3 regions of the Venatorbacter sp. C2-1 genome follow, and region 2 is predicted to be linked to each of the others. Evidence: predicted binding sites of a transcription regulator. Region 2 holds the regulator's gene; each other region holds the start of a gene.

Region 1 (10,417 bases), 1.5 Mb from region 2:
AAAAGCATTTGCGCACACTGGTCAGCCGCTTTGTTGACTGGAGCAACCTGTATCGTCAGGGAGGTATCAGTGCCCTTGAGCAGAGTCTGAGCAAAGAAGAAAGCAAAGATGAGTATCTGTGTCATGCGATGGAGCTGATTGGCTCGGGTTATAAAAACCACGAAATCCGCATTATGCTCAGTGATGCCATGGATGCCACCTGGCAGCGGCATACGCTGGAATCCAAGGTGCTGAATACCATGGCAACCTATGCCCCGGGGTTTGGTATGGTCGGTACTATTATTGGTCTGATTATCATGCTGGATAACCTGAACGGCGATATGGCCGGGTTAGGGCAGGGGTTGGCACTGGCATTAATTACCACTCTGTATGGTGTGGTACTGGCGAATTTATTCTTTAAACCGGCAGCCAATCAGGTTACAGAAAAGCAGGAAGCACTTTATTACCGCCATCAGCTGATTACTGAAGGTTTCGTGATGCTGGCGGAAAAACGTGATGCTCTGTTTATTCAGGACAGGCTGAACGCCTTTCTTAAACCGTCAGTTCGTCTGCAGTTTTCCGATGAAGAACTCTGAGCTGATATACCCGGAGGCATGCCGTGGATGAGGCCGTAAAGCGCCGTGGCCTGCGCCGTCGCCGGCCTAATTTTGACGATTCTTCCAGTTCCTGGCTGATCACTTATTCCGATGCCATTACGTTGCTGTTGGCTTTCTTTGTGATGATTCTGTCGGTATCTGATATTGATCAGGGAAAAGTAGAAGCACTGCAGGAAGGGTTATCGACGGTAATGACTGACCGTCAGCAAACAACGCCCTTTACCGATATTAAAAAAGCGCTGGATGATTATATCGAACAGAATGGTCTGCAGGATCAGTTGTCGGTCGTTCTGGATCAGCGCGGCGTTAAGGTGGAGTTTGCGAATGTTGCACTGTATGACTCTGGATCTGCTGATTTAAAAGCCGGTGCGGTTCCTCTGTTGGAAAAAGTTTCTGCCATTATCCGCGACACCAGTCACGAAACACATATGATTGAAGTGGAAGGTCATACCGATGATATCCCCATTGCCAATGAGCAATTTCCTTCCAACTGGGAGCTGTCAGCAGCCAGAGCGACTCATGTTGTTAAATATCTGATGAGTCAGGGCGTTGCCAAGGAGCGTCTGAAGGCCTCGGGTTTTGCCGACAGCCGGCCAAAAGAAATGGATCCCGCCCAGACAATTGAACAACAACGCGCTGCTAACCGCCGGGTGGTGGTTCAGGTCAGACGTTACTGATAGCTGCAATAAAACTGTCGTATATCTGTCATAAAACTGCACGCTTACTGTCATTTTTCTCTACTAGCCTAGCGCCTCAGGAAATAACTCCTAATCAGATAGTCTTAGAGAGAGATGACTATGGAACTTTTTCAAAAGAAGCGCTTGTTTCAGGCGATGATCGTTGCTTCTGCAGCCACTCTGGCTGCCTGTGGTGGTGATAACAATAACAAAGATAATAACACTCCAAAATCTTCATCTTCCGTTACCCGTTCCACCGTTTTTGCGGCGAACGAAACTTGTGCCAATGGTGGTATTACAGTTGAAAGTGGTATCGATGATAACCGCAATGGCGTGCTGGATGATGCTGAGGTAGACAGCACTCAACAGGTTTGTAACGGTCAGGACGGTAGCAATGGTCAGGACGGTAATAACGGCAGCCCGGCATTTATGAAATTTGTTGGTGTCAATGCTCCCGCCACTGATGCAGAAAAACGTGAAGTATCCGTTTCTCAGGCTATCGTAAACGGCAAAATTTATGGCGGCGAATATAATGTATTCGCACGCTCTGGTGATGTTATCAGCGGTGTTGCCTTTGGCCAGCTGGTAGACAAAGCCGGTACCGTACTGAAAGAAGATGACGGTTCCACACGTATTTCTGATTCCAACGAATTTACTTCCCTGCTGCCAATCGGCAATAAGCTGTATTCTGTTTCCCAGTTTGAAGACCGTCCTGGTGCGATGTTCCTGCTGGAACTGGATCAGAATAAAGACAATGGCAAGCTGAGTGTTACCAATTTAACTCAGATTGATCAGTCTGGTGTTGACGGTGGCTGGGTTCACTGTGCAGGTTCTGTTACTCCGTGGACTACTCACCTGGCATCAGAAGAATATGAGCCAGATGCGAAATCACAGCCAACAAGCGTTGAAGCGGCTGCTAATGGCTACTCTGCTTCGATGCTCGATTACTATGCCGATGCGACCGAATGGAACCCATATTTCTACGGCTGGAATATTGAAGTAACAGTTGCAGAAAATGCTGCTGTCACTACAGAAAAACACTATGCCATGGGTCGTCTGGCGTTTGAATTGTCTTACGTTATGCCTGATTCAAAAACAGCCTATATGACTGATGACGGTACTAACGTTGGTCTGTATATGTTTGTGGCTGATACTGCCGGTGATCTGAGTGCTGGTACTACTTATGCTGCTAAATGGAATCAGACAGATTCTACCGGTGTTGGTGCAGCGGATCTGACCTGGATCAGCCTGGGTCACGCTACCAATACTGAAATCAGCGATTACGTGCATGGTACTAACGGTAAAACGAAAGTGACCTTCAACGATATCTTTGAATCTGAAGCTCCTGTTGCGAATGCATGTAGTGCTGGTTTTACTTCTATCAGTGCTAACGGTGTCGGTCAGGAATGTCTGAAAGTTAAAGCCGGTATGGAGAAAGTGGCTTCACGTCTGGAAACCCGTCGTTATGCCGCAATGCTGGGTGCAACCACAGAATTCCGTAAGGAAGAAGGTATTACCTACGACAGCAAGCGTCATAAAATGTACGTAGGCATGTCTAACGTTACCAAAGCTATGCTGGCTGGTACTTCTGGTGATGTTGGTGGTCCTGACCATATGCAGCTGGATGCTGAGAACAAGTGTGGTGCGGTTTATCAGATGGATCTGGGCCCGGATTCAGTAATCGGCTCCAACTATGTCGCCCGCAATATGTATGGTCTGGTTGCTGGTCGCCCGGTTACTGCTTCTGATCCACAGGTTGCTGGTTTTGAAGCCAAGAACAGCTGCCATATTGATGGTATTGCCGAGCCAGATAACGTTACCTATATCTCGGGCTACGACATGCTGGTTATTGGTGAAGATGCAGGTTCTACTCACCAGAATGATGCTATCTGGGCGTATGACTTTGCTACTGAAAAACTGACCCGTATTCTGACCACTCCATATGGCTCAGAAACCACCTCTCCATACTGGTACCCGAACATCAATGGCTGGTCTTACCTGACCACTGTTGTTCAGCACCCTTATGGCGAGTCTGACAAAGATAAAAATACTGGTGCTGGTGAAGCCCGTGCTTACACCGGTTACGTTGGGCCTTTCCCGGCTGTAAACGTACAGTAATATTCGGCGCTTAAGATCAGGGGCAGCTACGGCTGCCCCTTTTTGTTTCTGGTAGATTTATGAAAGCATACCCTCTGTTTATTGTTGCTATGTTGTCCTCGGTATTGTCCGGGTGCTTCACCGCCTCTGAAAGTGATCATTCCAGCGCGCCTGAGGCCGGGACGGCACAAAATATACCGACAGCCAGCAAAGTGAATCCGGTTGCCTCCGGTTATTCGTTCGGAACGGTGGTTGATATAACGGATGATACTACTATAAATCCTGTGCCTTATATTCCGCCCCAGTGTTATACCGACCCGGTATCCGATCAGGGCATCCAGAATCCTTGCTATGCCTGTCATACAGAAAGCAAACGGCCAAACTATCTCAATGATACTGATGTTCAGACTGCTTATAATTTTCCTGAAACCGGCCTGAAAAATAATTGGGATAACCTGTTTAAAGACCGTACAGAAGCCATTGCTAAGGTGTCAGATCAGGAAATACTTTCTTACGTCAGGCAGGACAACTATTTCTCTGATAATGGCGGAATTATTCTGTCAGCCAAATTGGCAAACCCACCAGCAGAATGGGACCGGAACCAAAACGGCCAATGGGATGGCTATATACCGGATGCTTATTTCTCCTTTAATGCACAGGGATTTGATATTTCACCTGCCGGTGAATATACCGGCTGGCGTGTCTTTGCCTATTACCCTTTTCTGGGAACCTTTATGCCAACCAATGGTTCGACGGATGATGTCATGATTCGTCTGCCTGAAGCATTCCGTAAAAACAGTGATGGACAATTCGATCCTGTTACTTACGCTGTTAATCTCGCTATTGTTGAAGCACTGATTAAAGAAAAAGACATCCCGATTACTGCCGTTGATGAAAATGCTTACGGCGTCGATCTGGATAAAAATGGCGTTCTGTCGATAGCTCAGCATGTAAAGTATGATTGGATGCCAAAAGAAAATCGCCTGATGAGTTATGTCGGAAAAGCCAAAGCATTACAGGAACAAGGTATCGTGCATCTGGCGGCGCGTTTGTACCCGGAAGGCACCGAATTTCTACATACCGTACGTTATCTTGATGTGGCGGATGGCAAAGTGAAAATGGCTAAGCGTATGAAAGAAGTACGCTATTCGAAAAAGAACTCCTGGAGGAACTATTACCAGTTACGGGGGATTGTTGATGACGAAATCAAAGAGCGTCACGACTTTCCATCCCGCACGAAAGTGGCGCTGGGGGATATGGAGTCCGGATTAACCGTTGCGCAGGGATGGACGTACCAGGGGTTTATTGAAGATGATGCTGGTCAGTTGCGGCCGCAAACCTATGAAGAAACGTATTTCTGTACCGGGTGTCATGGTTATATCGGCTCCTCCAATGACACTACTATTTCATTTGCCCGTAAATTCGATCATGGCAGTTTCCGTGATGGCTGGTATCACTGGCTGGAAAAAGGACTTGAAGGTATAGCAGACCCTTTACGTGAGGATGGCCGTGGAGAATATGCTTATTATCTTGAACATAATCCAACCGGTAATGAATTCCGTGATAATGAAGAGGTACTGAATAAGTTTTTTAATTCTGACCGCAGCCCTAAAGTTCAGGAATTCTCAAAGTTATCGCAGGATATCAGTCATTTATTGCTGCCGGGCGCAGAGCGCGCTCTGATGCTGAATAAGGCATATCAGGTTGTGGTAAAAGAGCAAAGCTACAGACTGGGACGTGACGCCGTGATTAAACCGGTAACAACGGTACATAAAACGGTCGAGGCTGAGCAGGATACCGGTATTAAAGATATTCTCAGTTATTACTGAGTGCTAGAAAGCGGCTGATCACCAGCCGCTTTCTTTTGTTTCTTTAGCGGGCCACGATTTCATAGCAGGGCGTATAGTCGCCGCTGATCTTCATTCGACCATGTTTTACCATCGCGGTTAACAGCACATCCATGCCTTCCAGAATACTTTTATCTCCCTGTATCTGATACGGCCCATGCTCCTGTACGCGGGTTATCCCCACTTCCTTCACATTACCGGCAACAATACCGGAAAAGGCCCGGCGCAGATTAGCAGCCAGTTCATGGCCAGGCAGTGATTTGCTCAGGCACAGGTTGCTCATGGCTTCATGGGTCGGATCGAACGGTAGCTGAAAATCTTCGGCAATGGTCAGAGCCCAGTTGAAGAAATAAGCATCGTTGCTGGACTGACGATACTGTTCAACCTCGGCGATCCCAGCTTTCATAGCCCGCGCAACTGCTTCTGCATCCTGGATAATAATCTGATAACGCTGCTGGGCTGTGGCTCCAAGCGCTGTGCCAATAAAACGATCAATGGCGCGCAGATAATCCTCTGTTTCGCTTGGGCCGGTAATCACAATCGGAAACGGAATTTGCTGATTGTCCGGGTGTGACAGTACGCCGAGTAAATACAGAAGTTCTTCGGCCGTACCAGGCCCTCCCGGAAAAATTACAATGCCATGGGCAAGACGGATAAAAGCTTCAAGACGTTTTTCAATATCCGGCAGAATCACCAGTTCATTCACAATCGGGTTCGGGGCTTCGGTCGCAATAATGCCCGGTTCAGTAATACCGATATAGCGGCCATCGCGGTTATGCTGTTTGGCATGGCCAATAGCGCAACCTTTCATTGGACCTTTCATTGCACCCGGGCCGCAGCCTGTGCCGACATCTAAGCCGCGTAGTCCGAGCTGATAACCAACATCTTTTGTGTATTGGTATTCATTGCGCGGAATCGAATGGCCTCCCCAGCAGATCGCCAGGTTCGGTAACCGATCCGGTTTCAGTACGTTGGCGTTACGCAGTAAGTGAAACACTGCATTGGTAATGTCGTCGCCATTATTCAGATCAAAACGATGCGCCTTAAGAATCGATTCCTGTGCATAGAGTACATCACGCAAAACAGAGAATAATTGCTCCCGCACACCACGGATAATTTCGCCATCGACAAACGCACTCTGTGGAGGGTTTTTCAGACTGAGAACAATACCGCGGTCTTCCTGCTGAACCTGAATATTAAAGTTGCGGAATTCTTCCTTTAGTTCGAGATAGTTATCTGACTGACTGCCAGCGCTGAGTACGGCATAGCAGCAACGCCGTACCAGTTCATGAATTTCACTTCCGACTTCCCGTAATTGCTGTATTTCATAACGTGATAAAACGCGCAGATGGGTTTTAGGGTGAATCAGCTCATAGTGTTTTGTCATGGTTTCTCCTTACCTCCGTATGATATCTACGCCCAGAGTTCCATTGGGCCGTAATGCCGGAGTAGTTTCAGAATATCGGTGCGGGTAATAATGCCGCAAAGGATTTGATTGTCATCGATAACGGGCAGGGCACCGATGTTGTATTCAAAAAGAATGTTACTGGTCTGTCGGATGTCGGCATTTTTCATCACGCAAATTACCGGGTGAATAGCGTAATTCAGGATATTATTTTCCCATATATCTTCACTGTTCCCCGGCCGGATGTTTTGTTGCATTAAAGCATGCATCAGATCGCGATCAGAGATGATCGCCAGGACTTTATTTTCTTGGTCAACGACAGGCAGGTGGTGATAGCCACTCTCTGCCAGCTTATTCCAGCCATCCTGAACGGTATCGTCCGGTGTCAGGGTGAGAACCGGTGTATGCATGATATCGGCTGCAAAGGCGATTGAATCCGGTGTTTTTTGCGGATGCGCATAATGCTCCAGTACCTGCTGAGCCTGCCGCTCCGCTGGAGACTGAGAATCCCCGGGCCTGACCTTTTGCACTGCAGACGATGCTGCGGTGGCTTTTATCCGGTTTTTATCTGGCCGCAAAGGGGTTTCAACCCGGATGCCCATGTCGAACACGATTAATGACATTGCTTTTGACCATTGCCTGAAGTTCCTTCTCTGCAATATAGCAGTGCGCTTGTTGTTCTGTCAGCCTGAAGCTGGTGCGCTTCAGAATGGATATGCACTTTCGTGGTGCCGGGAGTGCTTCTGTTGTGATGGCCTGTTCCGGATCTGGGGCGAATCGTATCTGTTTTTATCTGGCACAGCCTTTGCTGATAACCAATTCAGGTGAGAACGTGCGAAGCAGTAGAGCGTTTTTAAACTCCGTCCCGGCAGTTAACAGGTAATGTTATGAAATGGATTATGTGGACAGTATTAAGCACTCTGAGTGTTCCTGTTATGGCAGGAGAAACATCGGTTGAGCTGAGTATCAACACATTGTGGGTAGTCATGGCTGCTGCTCTCGTGTTCTTTATGCAGGCGGGTTTTGCTTTATTGGAAAGTGGCATGTCACGGGCAAAAAATGCCGTTAACGTGATGATGAAAAACTATATGGACGTGTGTCTTGGCAGCCTTATTTTCTGGCTGGTTGGTTATGGCCTGATGTTTGGTGAAAATTTTACCGGCTTTTTTGGTGCCAGTCATTTTGCGCTTTTTAATACTTCAGCAGAAAGCCAATCCTGGGATTATACCGTGCTGTTATTCCAGATTATGTTTGCCGCAACAGCCGTAACTATCTGCAGCGGAGCTATGGCGGAACGGACAAAATACGATGCCTACCTGATCGCCACCTGTGTAATTACTGCATTTATTTATCCGGTATTTGGCAGCTGGGTATGGGGTGGTATGTACGGTGGTTCAGGCTGGCTGGCTAAGCTGGGTTTTATCGATTTTGCCGGTTCGACAGTTGTTCATTCCGTGGGGGCCTGGTGCGCATTAGCTGGCATTATCGTTCTGGGGGCACGTACCGGACGTTTTGATCGCACCACCGGTGCTGCGCGAAGTATTCCGGGCCATAATCTTTCGCTGGTCGCTTTGGGTGGTTTTATTCTGTGGCTGGGTTGGTTTGGTTTTAACGGTGGCAGTACGCTGGCGGCCAGTCCGGAAATCGGTCTGATTGTACTCAATACTCAGTTGGCCGCGGCGGCTGGTGCAACGGGAGCCTTGCTGTTCAGCCGTATAACCAGACGTCCGGTGCTGTTAACTTCAACAATTAACGGCAGCATTGCCGGTTTGGTCGGAATTACGGCAGGTTGTGCATCAATGGCACCTGAGTTCGCTGCACTTACTGGTCTTATTGCCGGAGCGATATCGGTTTATGGGGCAGCCTGGCTTGAACGCCGTCGTCTGGATGATGTGGTGGGTGCTATTCCTGTGCATGGCTTTGCCGGGGCATGGGGGACACTGGCTGCAGGGCTTTTCCTGAAAGATAATATGTTTGATTTATCGCAGATTGCGGTGCAGTTAGTGGGCATTTTCTCGGCGTTTTTCTGGGCCTTTCCGTTATCGCTTATTCTGTTTTTCCTGATTGATCGCGTGATCGGTTTGCGTGCGAGTACCCAGCATGAACAACAGGGTCTTGATTTTACCGAGCATGATGAAGTGGGTTATCCGGAGTTTCATCAGAACGTTACTTATCATCGTGAATCATGAGTAGCCGATAATGACAATGACGATCGAAGCAAAAAGACGGGCGGTATTTACGGTTCTGCAGGAAACCCTGCAAGGAGATGGATTATGGCGTGCCATGTGGCGCTGGCAGAATCATTATGCGCAGAAATCACAGTTTGAATTGAATGGTTTTCTGTCTGACTGTAAAGATATCCCGGAAGTCGCAAATAACCGTTCTCAGTTATACCGGCAATTAATCGGTATTCTGATGGATGACGGGGCCCGGTTAAAGCCAGACCCTATGGATGAAATGCTGAAATATCAGTCTGCTCAGCAGCGCAGTGGCAGTCTGGATGAAATGGAGTTGTTTCCGGCGCAGGATTGGACGGATGTTTATGAGGTGGTACTGACGACATTGTTTGGTCAGCTGCGCTCGGATACGGCAAGGGTTGTTAAGCGCTATGCAATGGAGCAATCCTTGCGTCACAGTATTTCGCAGGAACTGGCTTACTCATTTAATCTGTGGGGGGATGACAAGCATCCCCTGGTGCTTGGTGATTCAGCTCTTGTTGATTTAAAACGCTTGCTGAATTTTATTTATATCGGCGTTTGTGAATGTCTGGGACCGGTGGATGCCGACCGGATTTTAAGCCTGAGTATACGGTCGGCAGCGGAGGTTAACCGGAATGCTGCCACAGACCCGCGCCAGCTTCTGGAAAAATAAACCAGAGTCAGCTGGCGGCAATGCGGCTCAGCTGGTCAACCATGGTGCTGGTGTAACGCATTACCAGAAAGGGGACTAGTTTGGCTTCGACATTTGTGGCGGATTTTTCTATAAACAACCATTGGCTGCGTATGCGCTGCAGTGAGGCGAGGGCTGAGGCATTCAGATCGGCACTGTTCAGACTGTTAAGCCCGGCGGAGAATTCCTGGCAGAGCTGGTTGATATCCTGACCATTGCTGAGGGGGGCACCCATTGAGGATGCGGCACGTTCCAGATAGCGTTCCGTAATACCCAGCAGCAGCCGCTTCTGGCTGCGGGTCCAGTCTTCTATAGCGGAAACGGAGAACTCGCCATTCTGGCGTAATTCATCGCCGATTTTTTCCAGCTCGCTGATCATGGCACTGGATGCATCACGCATCATGGCCACGACCTGAAGTTCAGGAAAGTCATTCACTTCAATTTCATGAATGTTCTGCTGCATCAGTGAGCGGAACTTTTGCCAGTGGCTGTCGACGCTCTGCTGAGGGTTGCTGTCATTATTGAGCTTGAGGTTGCGTAACTCATTGCTGACGTTCTGCTGTTGCTCGCCGACGACAAGCAGATAACGGTTCAGCTCGTTCAGAAGTTGCTGATTACCTTCATCGGCCTGCAGGTGGTAGTAACGCAGCAGCAGTGTCTTGACGCCGACACTGAGGTCGAAAACATTCTGTTCCAGAGAATTGCTGCTCGCCTGGGCTGAAAAGCCGACAAACAGGGTGAGAATCAGGGATCTAAGGAGTAACATAGGCGTCTCTCCGATACTTATTATTGTTTTTTAGTTGGCTTCAGTTGATCACTTCCCCCGCGCAGGTGCAATAGCCTTTCGGGCCAGAGTAGCAGCTGTATGAGCCAGTAGTGGATTTCTATGGAACGAGTATACCGATT
Region 2 (10,417 bases):
TGCGCGCTGGTGATGGGTGATGCGCTGGCCGTTGCCTTGCTGGAAGCCCGTGGTTTTACCGCCGAAGATTTTGCCTTCTCTCATCCGGGCGGCTCACTTGGCCGCCGCCTGCTGTTGAAAGTGGAAGACATCATGCACAGTGGCGATCAGATTCCGGTGGTTTCCCCTTCCGCCACGCTGTCTGAAGCCCTGCTGGTTGTAACCTCCAAAGGTCTGGGCATGACCACCGTGCAGGATAACGGCAAGCTGACCGGTATTTTCACCGACGGTGACCTGCGTCGTGCCATTGATCACGGAGTTGATATCCATACCGCCACCATGGCCGATGTGATGACCGTCGGTGGCAAAACCACCACGCCAGGTACCCTCGCTGCCGAAGCGCTGAAGCTGATGGAAGACAACAAAATCAACGCCCTGGTCGTTAAAAATGGCGACGACACGGTTGGCGTCATCAATATGCACGATCTGCTGCGCGCGGGCGTAATCTGATGCGCAAGCGTTATCTGCTGTTACTGCTGACCCTGATCTTTGGTCTGGCTCTGCTGGCAGTGGATCGCTACACCCAGGAGCAGACGCCCCCCCTGAGTGAGCTGCAGAATCATGAACCGGATTACTATGGCGAAGGCCTGTACAACCGCCAGTACGACAGTAATGGCGAATTACAGCAAACCTTTGTTGCAGCACGCTCAACCCATTATCCGCAGACGAAAAGCACCCTCTTTACCGGGCCGCTGCTGATGTCAGACGATGATGATGGCCAGACCTGGCAGGTCAATGCCCGCGAAGGAACACTACAGGATAACGAGCAGTCGCTGCGCCTTATAGGCCAGGTCGAAATCCGGCCGCTCGATCCGGCCGACGCTGCGGACGATATTCTGATCGAAACCAGTATCCTGACCTACCACAGCCGCCAGCAACTGGCCGAGACTGATCAGCCGGTAACCATTACAAGCCCGCAAACACATATCAATGCAACCGGTATGACACTGGATATCGCGCGTCAGCGCATGGAATTCAAATCACAGGTGGATAGCCGCTATGTTCCGCAATAATCATCGTTTTCTGGCCGGCCTGTTTGTCCTGTGCAGCGCAGCCTCTGCTTATGCCTTACCCGACGACTGGCAGCAGGAAATGGTCATTCTCTCTGACCACGCTGAGCTCGACCGCAAGGCTGGCGTTGTTATTTATGAAGGCAATGTGATTCTGACCCAGGGAACCCTGCGCATCGAATCGGAGCGCCTGCTGATTATCCGCACCGATAGCACACTGGAAAAAGCCGTTGCCGAAGGGACAGCGAAAAAACCGGCACGCTATCAGCAACAGATCAATCCGGGAAAACCCCTGACCAAAGCACACGGCCAGCGCATTGATTACTTTGCCCGGCAACGTGAAGTCAACATTCAGGGCAATGCTCAACTGCAGCAGGACGGCAACCTGTTCAGTGGTGAGCGCATCCTCTATGACATGACCAAAGAAACCGTCAGCGCCAGCGGCGGCACCAGTACCTCCGGCCAGACTGGTGGTAATGGCGAAAAACAACGAATCAAAGTCGTAATTCAGCCACAGGCTCCGGCAGAATCTGCCACCGATAACAGCAAGCCAGTACAGGAACAGCCATGAAGACCCTGAAAGCCGAAAACCTGGCGAAAAGCTATAACGGCCGGGAAGTGGTAAAAGATGTATCCATGTCTGTGCAAAGCGGTCAGATCGTTGGCCTGCTGGGACCCAACGGGGCCGGTAAGACCACCTGTTTCTACATGATTGTGAATTTGGTGCAGGCCGATAAAGGCCGCATCAAAATTGACGACGAAGACATCAGTCATCTGCCGATGCACGGCCGGGCGCAGAAAGGCATTGGCTATCTGCCGCAGGAAGCCTCCATTTTCCGCAAATTAAGTGTGGCCGATAATATTCTCGCCATTCTCGAAACCCGCAAAGACCTCAACCGTGCACAGCGTCTGGAAAAACTGGAAGAGCTGCTGAATGAGTTTCATATTCAGCATATCCGCAGCAGTCTGGGCATGGCCTTATCCGGTGGTGAACGACGCCGGGTCGAGATTGCCCGCGCGCTGGCGGCTGAGCCGTCCTTTATTCTGCTTGATGAGCCGTTCGCCGGGGTTGACCCGATTTCTGTAGCTGACATCATGGACATCATCCGACAACTCAAGGCACGTGGCATCGGCGTACTCATTACGGACCACAACGTAAGGGAAACTCTGGCTATCTGTGAGAAAGCCTATATTGTCGGGGGTGGCCATATCATCGCCGAAGGCACCGCTGAACAGGTATTGGCCAGCGAGCAGGTACGCAAAGTGTACCTGGGTGAGGATTTCCGCCTGTGATGGCAAGCCCTGCTGCAGGGAAGTGGCTGATGATCCAAAGCAAAGGAAGATGCACAAAAGATTCCAAGGTTTACCGCTTGGCGTATAATGCACAGACTATGCCGATACTGAGTGATTACTGAACTTTTATGAAAGCGTCTCTTCAGTTAAAGATGGGTCAGCACCTGACCATGACCCCTCAGTTGCAACAAGCCATCCGCCTGCTTCAGCTGTCTACCCTCGATCTGCAGCAGGAGATTCAGGAAGCCCTCGATTCCAACCCGATGCTCGAAGTAGAAGAACACGAGCACGATGACCTGCCCGATCTGTCCCGCAACAGCGATCACGACACCAGCAGCAGCCACGAAGTCAGCAGTCAGGACGACAGCCACAACGACACTCCGGAACTGGATGAACAGTGGTCGCAGGAGCAATTGCCCGACGACCTGCCGGTCGACAGTCAGTGGGAAGATACTTACCAGACCACCGCCAGCGTTGCCTCCGGCAGCAGCAGTAACGCCATCGACGACGATTTCGATTACGACTCGCGCCACGCCAGCACCGAAGATCTGCAGGATCATCTGCTGTGGCAACTCAATTTGACCCCGATGTCAGATACCGACCGCGAGATCGCCCTGATGCTGATCGACGGCGTGGATGACGACGGCTATCTGCACACCACCGTCGAAGACATTCTGGAAAGCATGGACCCGGCTCTGGACGTCGAAGAAGACGAAGTCATGGCCGTCCTCCACCGCCTGCAGCAGTTTGATCCGGCCGGTGCTTTTGCCCGCGACCTGCGTGAATGCCTGTTGCTGCAACTGCAGCAACTGCCACCCGATACGCCCTGGCTGAACGAAGCCAAAATGGTCATCCGCGATTACATCGAACTGCTCGGCAGCAAGGATTATCCGACCCTGATGCGCAAAACCAAATTGCGCGAAGACGACCTCAAAGCCGTACTGCGGCTGATTAAAGAACTGAATCCCAAACCAGGTGCCGGCATCAGCGCCGAGCAGGCCGAATATGTGGTGCCCGATGTGCTGGTACGCAATATCCGCGACGAATGGCGGGTTGAGCTGAATCCGGATATCGCCCCCAAGCTGCGCGTTAACGCCGATTACGCCTCACTGGTACGCCGTTCCGATAACAGCACCGACAACGCCTTCTTGCGCGACCACCTGCAGGAAGCGCGCTGGTTTATCAAAAGTCTGCAAAGCCGCAACGAAACCCTGCTGAAAGTAGCCACCAAAATCGTCGAATATCAGATTGAATTCTTCGAACAGGGCGAAGAAGCAATGAAGCCGCTGGTGCTGCACGATATTGCCGAAGCCGTTGGTATGCATGAATCCACCATTTCCCGGGTAACCACCCAGAAATACATGCACACGCCACGCGGAATCTTCGAGCTGAAGTACTTTTTCTCCAGCCATGTCAGTACCGATGGCGGCGGCGAATGTTCCTCCACCGCAATCCGTGCCATGATTAAAAAACTGATTGCTGAAGAAAATGCCCGCAAACCGCTGAGCGACAACAAAATCGCCGCAGTGTTGGGTGAAAAAGGCATTCAGGTGGCACGGCGCACGGTAGCCAAATACCGTGAGGCTATGATGATTCCGCCTTCGAACGAACGTAAACAATTGATTTAAAAAACAACAAGCCAGCAACAAGGAGTCTGGACATGAAGATTAATATCAGCGGTCACCACGTTGACGTTACCGAATCTCTGCAAGCGTACGTAGACGAAAAAATGTCCAAGCTGGGACGCCACTTTGACAACATTACCAACGGCCAGGTAACCCTGACCGTTATTAAAGAGCGCATGATTGCTGAAGCGACTATTCACGTCAGCGGTGCCGACCTGCACGCCAGCGCTGAGCACGATGATATGTATGCTGCAATCGATCAGATGACCGACAAGCTCGACCGTCAGGTACTGAAACACAAAGAAAAACTGGTGGCGCGGCAACACGGACAAGGCTGATTAATGGACATTCGCATCGAGGATATCCTCACACCGGAACGCAGTCTGATAGATGCTCCGGTTTCCAGTAAAAAGAAATTACTGGAGTACCTGGCAGGTTTTATCGCAGAACAACTCAGCGACAGCTCTGCCGACGATATTTACGAGCGATTACTCAGCCGTGAACGCCTCGGCAGCACCGGGATTGGCGAAGGTATTGCCATTCCCCACTGCCGGCTGAAGCAGTGCGACCAGGCGATGGGCGTACTGCTGCGTCTGGTGGAGCCGGTGGATTACGACGCCATTGACCGCAAGCCGGTCGATCTGGTGTTTGCTCTGCTGGTTCCCGAAGAAGCTACTGAACAGCACCTGCAGGTTCTGGCGATGCTGGCACGCAACTTCAGCGAGCCGGCCTACCGCGAGGCACTGCGCAAAGCGCCGGATGCGCAACGGTTTTATCAGCGGGCGCTGAGCGGACAACCGGGCTGACATCAGCCCAACGGGCAATGGAGGAGCACAGCAATGCGTTTAGTGGTGATCAGCGGCCGGTCCGGCTCAGGAAAATCCAGTGCTCTGCACGTACTGGAAGATCTGGGCTTCTACTGCATTGATAACCTGCCGGTCGCTTTGTTGCCAGCGCTGGCCCGCCAGACCGAAAGCGAAGAAAAACTGGCCAAAGTCGCCGTCAGTGTTGACGCCCGCAACCTGCCCCATGCCTTCGACAATATCCACGATGTACTGCACCAGCTACCCAGCGAAGAATACCAGCTGGATGTCGTCTATCTCGACGCCAGCGAAGAAGTGCTGCTGCAGCGCTTCAGCTCCACCCGGCGTAAGCACCCACTAACCAGTAAAAGCACATCTCTGGCCGAAGCCATCGATAAAGAGCGCCTGCTGCTGGAGCCTATCGCCAACCTTGCCGATCTGACGCTGGATACCACCAGCATGTCTGTGCATGAGCTGCGCAGCCTGATTAAATTGCGGGTGGCGGATAAAACCAGCACCGACATCGCCATTCTGTTTGAATCTTTCGGCTTCAAGCATGGCATCCCGATTGATGCCGATTATGTATTCGATGTCCGCAACCTGCCCAACCCTTACTGGGACCCGGCACTGCGCGCCTTTACCGGGCGCGACCCGGCAATCATTGATTTCCTTGCCCGGGAGCCTCAGGTCGGACAAATGCAGCAGGACATCAGCGGGTTTATTCAGCGCTGGCTGCCTGCCTTTGTCGATGCCAACCGCAGCTATATGACCATTGCCATCGGCTGCACCGGCGGGCAGCACCGCTCCGTTTACCTGGCAGAGCAACTTAAGGCAGAATTCTGTCATCATTACAGCAATGTTCAGGTCCGCCACCGCGAGCTGGGCAGTGCCGACATTCATCAGGACTGATACGGATGACCAGCACCGAAATCACCATCATCAATAAGCTGGGCCTGCACGCCCGCGCAGCCGCCAAGCTGGTTTCCACCGCCGCTGCTTATTCCTGCCAGATCAAAGTCGGTTACCCCGACCGCATGGTCGACGGTAAGAGCATTATGGCGGTGATGATGCTGGCCGCCAGCAAAGGCACCAACATACATATCCATGCTGAAGGCCAGGATGCTGAACACGCACTGGCAGCCCTGATTGATCTTATTAACCGGCGTTTTGACGAAGAAGAATAGCCCGGCAAAACAATCTTCTACGCGCAATTCTGCGAGTAGTTTCGTGGTATCAGAGGCCTAATCAGGCTAGAATCTGAGCATTCAACCATCCCCTGGACCGAACCGACGCATGGCACAGCAGACCGAAAAGGCTAAAGCCAAGTTACACAGCCTGACCGCCGCGCTGGAAAGTGGTGCGCTGGCGCAGGTGCGTCGCATCCTGAATTCGGGTCTGGCACCGGTTGATATCGCCCACCTGATCGAATCTTCTCCGCCTAAAGCCCGTAAGCTGCTGTGGGAACTGGTCGATAAGGAACTCGAAGGCGAGGTCATGCAGAACCTCAGCGAGGAGCTGCAAAGCCACTTCCTGAGCGACATGAGTGCCGAAGAAGTTGTCGACCTGACCGCCGACCTCGACACCGATGACGTGGCCGACATGCTGCAGCAGCTGCCTGAGCGTGTAACTCAGGAAGTTCTGGAGTCGATGGACCACCAGGACCGCGCCCGTCTTGAGGCCGTACTGGGCTATCCGGAAGACAGCGCCGGTGGTCTGATGAACACCGATACCGTGACCATCCGTCCGGATATCACCCTTGAGGTTGTACTGCGCTACCTGCGCCGCCACAAATCCCTGCCCGCCATGACCGATAACCTGTTGGTGGTTAACCGCCAGAACGAATTTATCGGCACGCTGGCGATCAGCAAACTGCTGGTCAGCGACCCGCAACAAACCGTGCGTGAGGTGATGAGCACCGACGCGCGGGTGATTCAGGCAACCCAGCACGAGAGCGAAGTTGCCAAACTGTTTGAACGCCACGATCTGGTATCGGCACCGGTGGTTGACGCCGCCGGTATGCTGCTTGGCCGTATCACCATCGATGACGTGGTTGACGTTATCCGCGAAACCGCGGACCACTCGCTGATGAGTATGGCCGGTCTGGATGACGAAGAAGATACCTTCGCCCCGACACTGAAAACCAGCCGCCGCCGCGCTGTCTGGCTGGGCATTAATCTGCTCACCGCACTGGCCGCCTCTGCGGTGATCGGCCTGTTTGATAAAACCATCGAGCAGGTTGTGGCTCTTGCTGTTTTAATGCCGATTGTCGCCAGCATGGGCGGTATCGCCGGCAGTCAGGTGCTGACTCTGGTTATCCGTGGCCAGGCACTTGGTCATCTCAGCGGCAGTAACTTCCGCTGGCTGTTTAACCGCGAAATTATGGTCGCCGCCATTAATGGCGTGCTCTGGGCTGTGGTTATCGCCTTAATTACATACGCCTGGTTCCGCGACCCGGCGATAGCCCTGATTATCGGCGCGGCCATTATCATCAATCTGATGGTCGCTGCCATGGCCGGCGCCAGTCTGCCACTGCTGCTCAAGGCCCGTGGCATCGATCCCGCCCTGGCTGGCAGCGTGGTGCTGACCACCGTCACCGACGTGATCGGCTTTCTATCTTTCCTGGGGTTAGCTACCCTGTTCTATCTGTAACCTGCATTAAAGTACCCCTGATGAACGAATCTGATTACCCGGACGACGAGATCGAATACGTCAGTAAGTCCGAAATGAAGCGCGAAGCAGAGCGCTGGCAAGAACTGGGCAAACGTCTGACTGAGCTGAATGCCACCAAGTGGAAAGAGCTGCCGATCAGCGAAACCCTGTACAACGCTCTGGTGGAAAACGCCAGACTGAAGCAGCACGAAGCCAAGCGCCGCCATATGCAGTACATTGGCCGTCTGGTTGGTGATGAAGACCGGGATGCGATTCAGGCAAAACTCGACCTGTTTGATCCGTCCAGCGAAGCCTACGGCCGCCGCATCCGCCAGCAGGAATTGTGGCGTAACCGTCTGGTCAGCGACAGCAACGGGCTGAATGCTTTTATCGAAGAGTTTCCGGCAGTGGACCGCCAGCAACTGCGTAATCTGGTGCGTAACGCCCAGAAAGAAATGAGCAGCGAACCACCGAAGCCCGGCAGTTCGTACAAAAAACTGTTTCAGTTTATCAAGGAGCAGATGGCCGACTAGCTGCCATCCGTTCAGAAACGCCGGTGCTGAGTCACCGGCATTTTTTTGCGTACCTCCGCCAGCTGCGCCAGATCAATCTCCGCCAGCGCCACTCCGGCCTCTTCCTCCAGCTCGGTCAGCACCGCTCCCCAGGCATCAATAATCTGTGAGTGACCATAAGTACGGCGTTTATCGTCATGCCAGCCGCACTGGTTTGCGGCCAGCACATAGCACTGGGTTTCAATCGCGCGGGCACGCAGCAGTGTTTGCCAGTGCGCGGCGCCGGTGGTGTAGGTAAAGGCCGCGGGTACAGAAATCAGCTCCGCCCCCTGTTCGCGCAGACGCTGAAACAACCCCGGAAAGCGCAGGTCGTAACAGATCACCAGCCCCAGACGACCGGCCGGTGTATCCACCAGCACCACCTCATCCCCGGGTGCAAAGCGTTCTGATTCACGGTAACTGCCGTGGGCATCGCCAACATCGACATCAAACAGATGAATCTTGTCGTAGCGGGCAACCTGTTCGCCTTTGCTGTTAAACACCAGACAGGCCGAACGCACCCGCGGATCTCCGTCCGGGCATGGCATCGGCACGGCACCGGCCACCAGCCAGAGTTTCAGCTCCTGCGCCCAGCCGGCCAGACGCTGCACATACTGCGGATCAGCGGCAATGGCGTTGTACTGCTTACCATCCAGCGTGAGGAACATTTCCGGCAGTAACGCCAGCACCGCACCCTGTGCCGCGGCCTGCTGCAGCAGGTCATAGGCCTGTGCCAGATTGTGTTCAATCTGTGGCTGGCTGCTGAACTGAATCACCGCGACGTTAGCCATCAGTCGTCATCGCCTCCGCCGAAGATATAGAAAATACTCTTGAAGCGTTCCAGCAGGCTGCGGCTCTTCTTACCGTCGACCTTATCGTCAAAGGCCTGATTGATCTTCAGATCCGGTTTTTCCCAGGTGCCTTTCAGGTCGTAACTGGCACTGGTGAAGCGTGCCAGCTCGTCACCGATCAGCTTCTCGGTAACATAAATCGAGGCCGCTACCGGTGGTGCCAGACCGGCCAGCAGCGCCACCATCGGCAGCGTACTGGATACCGGGAAGGTCACCGCCAGCTTCATATCCAGTGTCTGGGTCTTCAGATCGGTGCTGCCTGAGGTCAGGAATTTACCACCCGGGCCGTCCATGCTCAGCGGCTCGGTCAGGGTCAGCAGACCATTTTCAATCCGCGCTTTGCCTTTCAGTGTGTCGAAGGCCACCCCGGACTGATACAGATCGGAGAAGTCGAGCTTCAGGCGGCGGGCGACCGAATTAAAGTTCAGCGCACCAAAGGCTTTTAACGCTCCGGCACCTTCGGCAGCCATATTGCCGTCTTTCACACGGAAACTGGCCAGACCATTGAGAGTTTTGTTGTTGTAAGCCAGTGGCGAGCCCTGCCAGTTCAGCTGCAGGGTCGAGCGCATATCCTTACCTTCAATCGCGGCTTCCTGACGGAAAGCGCGCTGCACCCGGCCAATGTCGTTACTGCTGATCTGCAACGTATCGAGGCGGGTCTGATGCTGGTCACCCTGCTTCAGCCAGTACACATCCCCGGTAAAGGCCATACCTTTCATATCACTGTCGTGCAGGGTGATCTGCATACCATCAGTCTGTGGCCGGCTGCTGAGTTTCCAGCGACCAAAGTTACGGCTGCCGACATAAAGCTCTGCAAGATCCATATCCATCGGCGGGAAATCCGCCGGATTGAGTGCGGCCAGCGGATCAGGCTTGTCAGCAACCACTGTCACTTCATCCTGGCTGCCATCCAGTGTTGCCAGGTTTCCCGGCTCCTCTTCACTTTGCGGCAAATGAATATAGTCCAGCGCCAGCTGAATCGGCTCATTGCCCGGCAACATGCGGATCTTGCCTTTCACCAGCGTGCTGTCGACGTCAAAATCCCATTCATCCCACTGCTGGGCAGCAATGATATGGGTTGGCCCCATCGCTGTTCCCCAGGCATCCACGCCACCCAGCGTCAGATTAATACTGCGCAGCGGATTATTACTGTGTGCAGTTGCCTCACTTTTGACTGTGGCACCAGCTTTCTGCGCCTTGCTTTCTGCTGCCAGCAGGCTGGACAGATGCTGCCAGGTGTCCCACCAGTCTGCGGCAACAATGGATTCACTCAGCTGGCCACGAACCACCACGCCTTTATCACTCGGCAGGAAAGGTTCCGAGCCGCCAAGGTACACCTGCCCCCGGTTCAGGCCATCAGCATCCAGCGCCAGTGCAGCACGCAACAGGTTATCGTAGTTGAGGTTGATCCGGGTTTCTGTGCCGGGCTCGACCCGCACCTCCATCGGCCGTGCAGCACTATCGGCTGTTTTACCTAACGGATAAGGCAGATCAATAGCCGTGCCCTGCAGATCGGAATTGAAATTAAACACCACACCCTGCGCGCCAACGGTCAGACGGGCGTTGTAGTCCAGAGCGCCACTGACCGGGTCCAGC
Region 3 (10,417 bases), 750 kb from region 2:
CGGAGCATCGGCCACTTTCTGCTGACCGTAGGCGATGTCTTTTAAGGTTTCTCTCGCCGCCTGATCGGTCACCACCAGATAGCGGGTATGCTGAATGTTAAAGGCCGTTGGTGCATGCTGGGCGTAATCCAGCAGCTCCAGTACTTCCGCCGTGCTGATGGCACGTTCGGTATCAAAGTAGTTCACAGAAGTACGCTGGCTCAGGGCATCAAATACGTTCATGGCGGCATCCTTAAATCGGGTATCGGTTCGGGTATTCGTTGTGTTGTTAAGGCTGTTAAGCAATGAGTGCAGTTTAAGTTCGCTTTATTCGATTAAAAATCTCATAATTTAACGCATAGCTTTCGATATTTACGAAAAGGCATTTCAATGAAAACAACCCTCGAACAGTGGCGCATGTTTAAAGCGGTGGTTGACCATGGCGGCTACGCCCAGGCAGCTGAGGCCATCTTCAAGAGTCAGTCGACCATCAGCTATGGTGTGCACAAGCTGCAGGAGCAACTGGGCGTACAACTTTTGGAAGTGGAAGGGCGCAAAGCGGTACTGACCGAACACGGCCGTATTCTGTTACAACGTGCCGAACAGCTGCTCGATCAGGCAGAGAATATCGATCAGGTTGCCAGCTCGCTTAATCAGGGCGTCGAGCCTGTTGTGCGTGCTGCCATCGACACCATCTACCCCAACGATGTGCTGTTTGATGTGTTTGAAGCCTTCTCGGCCGAGTACCCCGATACGCGCCTGGAGCTGGAAGAGTTTGTACTCAGCGGCGGTAACGAAATGCTGCTCGAAGACAGCATCGATATTCTGATTACCCCGCAACTGCCCAGCGGCTGGAACGGCGAGCACGTACACCGCTCCTGCTTTCTGCCGGTTACCAGCCCGCAGCATCCGTTGCAGCATCTGGGACGCGAGGTCACCTACGATGACCTTACCGCTCACCGGCAGGTCGTGCTGCGCGACAGCAGCCGTAAACGCCGCAGCGAAGGTGGCTGGCTCGGTGCCCATCAGCGCTGGACCGTGACCCATACCAGCACAAGGGTGAATATTGTCCGCCGTGGTCTGGGCTTTGCCTGGCTGCCGGAGCTGCTGATTGCCGACGATCTTAAAAGCGGGGCCTTGCAGGTGATTCCCTTTGCTCAGGATGCGCGGCGCTACGTCGACCTCTATCTGGTAATGGCCCATGAAGAAAGCGCCGGCCCCGCCACCCGCGCCCTCGCCCGCCTGCTAGCCAACACCGACACCGGCTGCAAAGCGGCACACAGAACAGAAACCGAATAAAGGCCAATACCCTGGCCAACCCCCTGGCTAGTACCGGCAAGAGCTGCAAAGCGGCGCACACGACAGAAACCGAATAAAGGCCAATACCCTGGCCAACACCCTGGCTAATACCGGCAAGGGCTGCAAAGCCGCACATAAAGCGGAAACAAGATAAGCGCCCCAGAATGCAGCGACCATCTGTTCAGCTAATCATCTGTGCACCCTTTTGGGGTGCAACTGACAGCAAAATCAGCAACTTAACACTCGCCAGCCTGCCGGATACTGCAATTTTCAGGCTCCGGCAAAACTGGTACAGCCCTTGCTGAACCCTGATCAGTAACAGGAGATACTCGGCAACCGAATCCGGTTGGGATTCACAGAAATAGGTGGCTAGGGTTCCGGTTCTTTGCTGAAAAAGAACGTCTGGTCCGAGAGCAACCGACCTCAGCGTATTCACAGCGCAGGTTACACGGCGGGACAAAAGCCCGGGAGACCCACACGCGAATGCCAGCATCTGGCCGTTTCGCGCTGAGTTCTCCTGCCGTCTGATTTATGTGGATATCAAAGAGGAAGTCCTATGAACGCGTTAAAACGTCTGCTCACTGCCAGCCTGGTCACCCTGGCCGCCCTGACCCCATTACACGCTCAGGCCAAAGACAGTTTCCGTCTGGCCTGGTCTATCTACGTTGGCTGGATGCCGTGGGATTACGCCGACAAAGCCGGCATCGTAAAAAAATGGGCCGATAAATACGGCATCGAAATCGAAGTGGTGCAGATCAACGATTACGTTGAATCCATCAACCAGTTTACCGCCGGTGAATTCGACGCCTGCGTAATGACCAATATGGATGCCCTGACCATTCCGGCCGCCAGCGGCGTCGACACCACCGCCTTAATCGTCGGTGACTTCTCCAACGGCAACGACGCCGTGATCCTGAAAGAAGGTACAAGCCTGAAAGACATCAAAGGCCTGCCGGTGAATCTGGTGGAGCTGTCGGTTTCCCATTATCTGCTGGCACGCGGTCTGGAAAGCGTGGGCATGAGCGAAAAAGACGTCTCGGTGATCAACACCTCCGACGCCGATATGGTGGCGGCTTATGGCACCGGTGATGTTAAAGCCGTGGTGACCTGGAACCCGCTGGTAAGCGAGATTCTGGCGCAGCCAAACGCAACCGCCGTGTTTAACTCCTCACAGATTCCGGGTGAAATTATCGACACCACCATGGTCAACAGCGAAACCCTGGCCGCTAACCCCGCCTTCGCCAAAGCCCTGACCGGCGCCTGGTACGAAACCATGAGCATCATGGCGAAAGACGACGCCGAAGGTAAAAAAGCACGCAGCATGATGGCCGAAGCCTCAGGCACCGACCTTGCCGGTTACGATGCCCAGCTGGCCGCCACCAAAATGTTCTACGACGCACAAAAAGCTGTGGAATTTGTGAATAGCGCCGAGCTGCCAAAAACCATGGAATACGTGGCGAAATTCTCCTTCGACCACGGCCTGCTGGGTGATGGTGCCGCCGATGCCGGCTTTATCGGCATGGCCTTCCCGAACGGCAAAACCTTTGGCGATAAAGGTAATGTGAAGCTGCGCTTTACCGACAGCTATATGAAGATGGCGGCTGAAGGAAAGCTGTGATGCCCGGCCATTGAGTATCTGGCGCTGCGCGGCAGAGTTTGCTGCCGCAGCGCTTTTAAGCCGTACCGCAGCCATCGCGGCCAGCGGCAAAAATCGCTACAATGCTGCCCTTTCTTTGAATAACCCGTAGCGAATTGTCATGACCGCACAGAATCCCCGCAAAATCCTCGTCACCAGCGCCCTGCCCTATGCCAATGGTTCCATTCACCTCGGCCACCTGCTGGAATACATTCAGACTGATATCTGGGTTCGGTTCCAGAAACTGCGTGGCAACGAATGCCACTATGTTTGCGCCGACGACGCCCACGGCACCGCCATCATGCTGCGCGCCGAAAAAGAAGGTATCAGCCCGGAAGAGCAGATTGCGCGGGTAAAAGCCGAGCACGAAGCGGATTTCGCCGGTTTCCAGATTGCGTTCGACAACTTCCACAGCACCCACAGCGAAGAAAACCGCCTGCTGTCAGAAGAAATCTACAAAGCCTGCCGTGACAAAGGCCATATCGCCATCCGCAGCATCAAGCAGCTGTACGATCCGGTTAAAGAGCTGTTTCTGGCCGACCGTTATATCAAAGGCGAGTGCCCTAAGTGTGGTGCCGCCGACCAGTACGGCGATAACTGTGAAGCCTGCGGTGCAACCTACACCCCGGCTGAGCTGAAAAACCCGTTCTCGGTTATTTCCGGTGCCACCCCGGTCGAAAAAGAATCTGAACACTACTTCTTCAAACTGCCGGACTTCCAGGAGTTTCTGCAGCAGTGGACCCGTTCCGGCACCCTGCAGGATGAAGTGGCCAACAAACTGGCCGAGTGGCTGGATTCCGGCCTGCAGGAGTGGGATATCTCCCGTGATGCGCCGTATTTCGGCTTCGAAATTCCGGATGCACCGAACAAGTTTTTCTACGTCTGGCTGGATGCCCCTATCGGCTATATGGCCAGCTTTAAAAACCTGTGTGACAAGCGCGGTGACCTCGACTTTAACGAGTACTGGAAAAAAGATTCCACCACCGAGCTGTACCATTTTATCGGTAAAGACATTATTAACTTCCATGCGCTGTTCTGGCCTTCCATGCTGAGCGCTGCAGAATACCGTACACCAACAGCGGTCAATGCCCACGGTTTCGTGACCGTGAACGGTTCTAAAATGTCGAAGTCGCGCGGTACCTTTATTAAAGCGCGTACTTTCCTGAATCATTTAAACCCGACCTATCTGCGTTACTACTTTGCAGCCAAACTCAGCTCCAGCGTCGATGATTTCGATTTAAATCTGGAAGATTTCGTGCAGCGCGTAAACGCCGATCTGGTCAACAAACTGGTGAACATTGCCTCACGTACCGGCAACTTTATTGCCAAAGCGTCCGGCGAACTGAGCGCGACCTGCGCTGAACCGGAAATGCTGCAGCAATTTATTGATGCCGGCGACCAGATTGCCAGCCATTACGAAAAACGCGAATTTGGCCGCGCGATGAAAGACATCATGGCGCTGGCCGACCGCGCCAACGAATATATTCAGGAAAAAGCCCCGTGGGCGATGAATAAAGAAGAAGGTCGCCAGCAGGAAGTGCAGGACGTATGTTCCGTGGCGCTTAACCTGTTCCGTCAGCTGGTGACTTATCTGGCACCAGTACTGCCGGAAATTGCCGACAAAACCAAAGCATTCCTGAATCTGGAAAGCCTTGACTGGGAAGCACGCCGCGAGATTCTGCTGAGCCACAAAATCAATAAATTCCAGCCGATGCTGGCCCGTGCTGAAATGGATAAAGTAACCGCCATTCTGGAAGAAACCAAAACAGAATTGGCCAAAGAAAACGGCGAAGCACCGGCGGCGGATAACAGCGCCGATAAAACCGCTGCGAAAAAGGCCGATAAAAAAGCAAAAAATAAAGGCCCCGAATTGCGTGAAGACGGTAATGAAGTGATTGCCGACACCATCGAGTTTCCGGATTTCGCTAAAGTCGACCTGCGTATTGCCCGTATCGTTAAAGCCGAGCATGTTGAAGGTGCAGAAAAACTGCTGCAGCTGACGCTGGATATCGGCAACGGCGAAACCCGCAACGTATTCTCCGGTATTAAATCGGCCTACAACCCGGAAGACCTGAACGGCAAGCTGACCGTGATGGTTGCCAACCTGGCGCCACGTAAAATGAAATTCGGCATGTCCGAAGGCATGGTACTGGCCGCAGGCCCGGGCGGCGAAGATATCTTCCTGCTCGAACCACACGACGGCGCCCAGCCGGGTATGCGGGTGATGTAAAAAAGCAGAAACAGAAAAGCCGGGGTTTTTACCCCGGCTTTTTATTGAGCGACTCTAGCGTTAAACCCGGTTTAATATGCCCGCCACACTATTCACCACAGGGAAGATTAACAACATTCGTATTAATATCGTTTTCCAGCTCAACCCAAAAGTTAATACTCCATGCCTCGCGCTTCTTTCGAACAATGTAAGACTTACCCTTTTCGGCTAAGAACTTCACACAGCGTTCAGATTTAACCTTCCCCTGATAAAACCCTACGTCAATCTCAGTCAAGCCAGGTTCAATATAAGCACTTTCATAATAACCGTTAAAAAAACCACCGATAGAAACACCATTAACCGCATTAATATAAAGCTTCTCATCAAGCCCCTGAAAAATACCATGATCACGCTCTGAATCTGCTTTTAAATATACGGCATCTTCTTTCGCAAGCCCCGGAGGAGAATAAGAAGAATCAGCAATACATCCCAACAAAAATCCGGTTAAAAAAAACACAACCAACAACTTCATTCTTCACAGATCCTTTGATATTGCTAACGCCCGGTTCAGCAGAATAATTTCCAATACTCATCAATTCAGCCACAGAGCATCAAGCGGGTCATCCTAAAGGCTGAAACAGGATAAATCCAGTTCCCCCCCTCAATCATATAACCGTTAAAGAATATTAATTATGAATTTCATCAGATAACCCGATGCAGCGCATTATGGCTAAAAGAGATATAAGAAAGCTGAAGATTCTGATTCATGTATCTGACGGACAAGATTTCTGACCGTCTGGCGGTGATTAATCATTGCCAGAACCCCGCAGGTTTCATTAAATATACGTTCACTTCATCAGAGTTTATCAACGTGACTGACGTAACACCTCCTGCTTACTACATCGCCCCACGCTGCGAGGAAGAACTGCAGATACTGCACGTTGATGACGATCTGATTGTGGTTAATAAACCGGCATTTCTCTACACCGTGCCCGGCCGCGGTCCGGAGAACAGCGATTCGGTAATTACCCGCCTGCAGCCGGATTACCCCGAAGCCGTCATTGTGCACCGCCTCGATCTGGATACCTCTGGTTTACTGGTTGTTGCCCGCTCCGAGCGCGCACGTCAGGTACTGTCGCAACAGATCCGCGACCGTGAAATCCAGAAAACCTATCAGGCCGTGGTCTGGGGCATTATTGAACAGGACGAAGGCGAGATTAATCTGCCCATTGGCAAAGACTGGGAAAACCGTCCGCGCTGTAAAATCGACTATGAAGAAGGCAAAGCCTCGCTTACCTATTTCACGGTCGAGCAGCGCAATCCGGACACCCACCGCACACTGGTAACGCTGAAACCCGTTACCGGCCGCCAGCATCAGCTACGCCTGCATTTAAAATCCATCGGTCATCCGATTTTAGGCTGCGATTTATACGCCCACGACGAAGCATTGCAAGCCGAACCACGATTAATGCTGCACGCCTGTGGTTTAGCCTTTAAACACCCAGATGGACAAATGGTGAGCTGGGATGTGAAGAATGATTGGGGATTGGATTAACGCAGGCTTGTTAAAGGTATTTTTCACTGAGGATCTGGATGTCGGGATAATCTTCCTTCCACTTATCCCATTCATCCATAAGATGAAGGTGATCATAATCCTCACCCAGCTTTTCCATCTCATCCGCTGCGGCGAGTAAAAACGCTGCCAGATCTCTTAAGGTATCCGGAGACGCAGCAATTCCTATATCACTGAGCACCATACAACCTTCAAGCTCAGTATCTTCCTTTTTAAAACCTGTTATTTTCATGGCTGCTTCTGCATTTAACGCCCGGCTTTATGACTGCTTTGGAGGAACGGGCGACGGAAAACCGTCCGACAACAGCCCTTGGTCAGCTGATGAACTTAGCCATGGCACGGTTGTTCGCTCCATCTCTGGCCTCAAGACCAACTTTGACACCAGCTCGATTTTTTTCTGTTTGGTTCTGACTAGCTTTCAGCTTACCCGTCAGAGTTTTAATTTTTATCTCTACACCAACGATAGCCTTCACCAAACGTTCAGTGAACTCCACTGGCGCATCATCCACAGACCAGGGATTGCTCATACTCGACTCATGTTGGTCTGTTAGTCGATGGAGATGATGTTTCAGCCAGGTCGAATCCTCGATAATCCGAGCACTCCCTTCTACATGGACAGCAAGATAATTCCATGTTGGAACAACCCGGCCGGTTTCTACCTTGGTTTCATACCATGAGGGTGAAACGTAGGCATCTGGCCCTTGAAAAACAGCCAGAACCCGGGCCCCATCCTGCAAACGCTGCCAAACCGGATTACTTCGAGCCAGATGGCACTGAAGCTGTCCAAGACTCCCGTCGTCTTCAGAACTCAGATGAAAGGGGACATGGTTCGCTTCAATTCCACAATCATCCGCCACTATTAGCAGACCAAATCCGTAGTCACGAATATATTGCTGAAGCTTACCTATGTCGTCTTCCTTGAAGTGATTCGGCACGTACATCCTGTGAAACTCCTTAGTAGAGGGCTACCCAGCTAATCCTCCAATCACCCGAACCGCGTAGCTTTTGGGGTGATCTTGAAAAATTTGTTAGGAAAATTAGTCAACGTCCCACTGTGTCCAATGTTGGCACAATATAAATTCACCGTCATTCTCTGACTTATTTAGCGGTAAATCGTATAGATCTAAGAACAATTGCTCGATGTATTTAGCTTGTCGGTTAGTACAAGGAAAATATGAGAAGTAAATAAGCATCTCATCTGAGAAATCTTTCTTTTTCCAATGAGAGCGCAACCGGGAATTAACGTAGCCTTTGCCAACATATAGACATGTCATATGATAACGCTCATGCTGAGCACAGTAGTCTTCTTTATGCCAAAGCATATAGATACCTGATTGTTGTCCAAGGTTCCAGAGCTTCAGTTGATGATCAGCGATGGTTTCGTCTGTAAACCAACCAATATTTGATTTAGATATTTGCGATAGGCTGAAACCAAAGTTGGTCTCCGTAGACAAAATACGATCGAAATTTGCGTCTGTATCGCTACAGCTACAATTACAAAATTTAAAGCAGCCCATATTCTCTCAGTTTGTTCCCATATTTGCCTAACACCTTGTTAGTATGAAAACGCATTTATCCCGGGCGACGCCTTCGAGAAACCCCGCGCCACTCATCGACCAAGCTGAGAAATCTTCCATAACTCAAGAATCCTTTCCAGAAAAACGCGAACGCCGGTTAACTCCGGTATTTAAAGCTGTAATCTTAGCTATCCAGCGCCTGCTTTAGCTGACAAAGAACTTATCACCTGCCTGAACATCAGGCAAACCGGGGGTGAACTCTATGCGCCTTACTGATACAGCGGGATCACCTATCCAATCCGGACACCCAGCGCACGCTGGTCACGCTGAAGCCCATTACCGGCACCAGCACCAGCACCAACGGCGTCTGCATTTAAATTCCATCGACTACTCTATTCTGGGCTGCGATTTATACGTCCATGAAGAAGCACCGCACGGCGAACCACGATTAATGCTGCCCCCTGTGGTTCAGCCTTTAAGCCCCCAGGTGAACATATGGTGAGCTGCAATGTGGAGAATACCAGCGAAGCATCACTTCTTTGCTGCGAACCATAGCGGAATAGCCAATCACCAGTGGCACTCTTCATGCTTAAAAACTTTCTTATCAGTTTAACCAAACTGAAACATCTCACTACCATAATCAGCGACCATCCGACCACGGACTCTGGAAGGCTCTCCTTTACGCACTGGCAGAACCGGAATCATCGCGCAGGCGAGTTCAGAATCCTCACTTTCTTGCTGTTTCTCCAGCTAAAGTCCACAGGCAGACCGGATTCAATGAATATGTTTCAACCCGATGTCTCAGTGCATCACATCAGTCAGCTGATTAATCAGGAGAAGCCCAGATTACTCAGTTTTATACGCAGAAAAGTCAATGACCACTCCTATTCTGAGGATATATACCAGGAAGCACTGGAGCGGACATTAAAGCGCTCTATTCAGGGATTCGTGCTCAATGACCCTGTCAGTTACATCTACAAAATTGCCAATAACATTATTAATGACTACTACCAGAAGAGAGTCTCGGAAGAGATGGTTTGCATTGATGATCAGGAAGTTCATTGCGAAAAACCGCAACCTGATCGCAATGCGGAAATGAATCAGAAAATAGAACATTTTTTGCTTTGTCTTAACCAGCTTCCTCCCGAGACGGCAAATCTTCTGGTGATGCGAAAAGTTCATGGACTGACCATTTCCGAAATCGCCCGCCGCGTAGGAAAAGAGCCAAAATCCGTAGAAAAGCGAATTAATCGTGCCATGCGTTCAGTTCTTGAACAAATTGAACGTGGCGTACCCGCAGTGAGTAAAAGAACGTGGTTTTAAGACTGATACCAAAACAGAATATTCTGGCCAATTCTGAAAGAGAGAAAATCAGCCAATGGATTCTGCATGAAAAATACGAACAAAGCACAGCTGAGCAAACATCTGAAGCCGAAGTCTGGCTGGATAAGAAACCTGAGCGTCGCCAGGAGGCTGATGCTCTGGACGCAATCTGGAATGATGATTGTTTTACTGCGGCGCTGAAACAGTACGAAACAAATCAACAGAACCATCAGCAGAACAGCCAGAAATCTGACCATAAAATCAGTACATTATGGTACGGAAGTATCGCGGCATCGGTCGTTCTTACCCTTGGCATTCTGCTGTTTCGCAGCGGCGATGTTTCAGAACCGGTATATTTCAATACTCAGAAGCTGCAAACCGCTCACCAGCTACTGGATGACGGTTCGCGCCTGGACATCAGCGCAGCCAGTCAACTGCTGGTTAAATACAGCGCAGCTGAGCGCCACATCGATCTGGTTGAGGGGGAGGCTCAGTTCAACGTCAGTAAAGATCCGGCCCGGCCTTTCGTTGTCGAAACCCGCCATGCCACTTTGCAAGCGCTGGGCACGGTGTTTAATGTTGATCAGCGACGCGACAGCACCGAGTTAACGGTTCTTGAAGGCCGGGTTGAAGTGGCCCCGCTACAGGCAGGCAACAAGCGTGTCATTCTCACGGCAGGACAACGGGCCCTGATCCGGGCGAATGGACATGGTCCGGTAGAGACATTCGACCTGACCTCTTACCGTGACTGGCAACATAATATTCTCGAAGCGGACAATATGCCGCTGGCAGACATCATTGCTGAACTGAACCGATACCGGAATACGGCGATCGGCATCCATTCAGACATTGGTAATTTGCCGGTATCGGGCACTTTCAGA

Evidence for each region. Region 2 encodes sigma-54, which starts transcription at its own class of promoters, with help from an activator protein. Its sites were predicted from a motif close to TGGCACNNNNNTTGCTNT; they were not measured.
Region 1: the regulator sigma-54 is predicted to act here: its motif matches at 7,417-7,434, upstream of MT343_RS15535 (ammonium transporter).
Region 3: the regulator sigma-54 is predicted to act here: its motif matches at 1,566-1,583, upstream of MT343_RS06345 (putative urea ABC transporter substrate-binding protein).

The regions. Positions count from the first base shown of each region.
Region 1 is NZ_CP094879.1:3,460,727-3,471,143, reverse strand. It holds gene MT343_RS15565 (motility protein A) at 1-575, shown strand, start outside; gene MT343_RS15560 (OmpA/MotB family protein) at 599-1,273, shown strand; gene MT343_RS15555 (PhoX family protein) at 1,394-3,391, shown strand; gene MT343_RS15550 (hypothetical protein) at 3,451-5,199, shown strand; gene ppnN (nucleotide 5'-monophosphate nucleosidase PpnN) at 5,243-6,604, opposite strand; gene MT343_RS15540 (CBS domain-containing protein) at 6,631-7,245, opposite strand; gene MT343_RS15535 (ammonium transporter) at 7,510-8,811, shown strand; gene MT343_RS15530 (hypothetical protein) at 8,828-9,493, shown strand; gene MT343_RS15525 (hypothetical protein) at 9,501-10,277, opposite strand; gene purU (formyltetrahydrofolate deformylase) at 10,398-10,417, shown strand, end outside.
Region 2 is NZ_CP094879.1:650,099-660,515, reverse strand. It holds gene MT343_RS02910 (KpsF/GutQ family sugar-phosphate isomerase) at 1-489, shown strand, start outside; gene lptC (LPS export ABC transporter periplasmic protein LptC) at 489-1,052, shown strand; gene lptA (lipopolysaccharide transport periplasmic protein LptA) at 1,039-1,620, shown strand; gene lptB (LPS export ABC transporter ATP-binding protein) at 1,617-2,342, shown strand; gene MT343_RS02890 (RNA polymerase factor sigma-54) at 2,471-3,970, shown strand; gene hpf (ribosome hibernation-promoting factor, HPF/YfiA family) at 4,003-4,305, shown strand; gene ptsN (PTS IIA-like nitrogen regulatory protein PtsN) at 4,309-4,773, shown strand; gene rapZ (RNase adapter RapZ) at 4,807-5,679, shown strand; gene MT343_RS02870 (HPr family phosphocarrier protein) at 5,685-5,954, shown strand; gene mgtE (magnesium transporter) at 6,064-7,419, shown strand; gene yjgA (ribosome biogenesis factor YjgA) at 7,440-7,952, shown strand; gene MT343_RS02855 (carbon-nitrogen hydrolase family protein) at 7,964-8,761, opposite strand; gene MT343_RS02850 (YhdP family protein) at 8,761-10,417, opposite strand, start outside.
Region 3 is NZ_CP094879.1:1,402,145-1,412,561, reverse strand. It holds gene MT343_RS06355 (nitroreductase family protein) at 1-222, opposite strand, end outside; gene MT343_RS06350 (LysR family transcriptional regulator) at 370-1,278, shown strand; guanidine-I (ykkC/yxkD leader) riboswitch at 1,637-1,751, shown strand; gene MT343_RS06345 (putative urea ABC transporter substrate-binding protein) at 1,835-2,896, shown strand; gene metG (methionine--tRNA ligase) at 3,036-5,144, shown strand; gene MT343_RS06335 (hypothetical protein) at 5,233-5,655, opposite strand; gene MT343_RS06330 (RluA family pseudouridine synthase) at 5,995-6,678, shown strand; gene MT343_RS06325 (Imm32 family immunity protein) at 6,689-6,928, opposite strand; gene MT343_RS06320 (FMN-binding negative transcriptional regulator) at 7,011-7,637, opposite strand; gene MT343_RS06315 (RNA polymerase sigma factor) at 8,997-9,536, shown strand; gene MT343_RS06310 (FecR family protein) at 9,527-10,417, shown strand, end outside.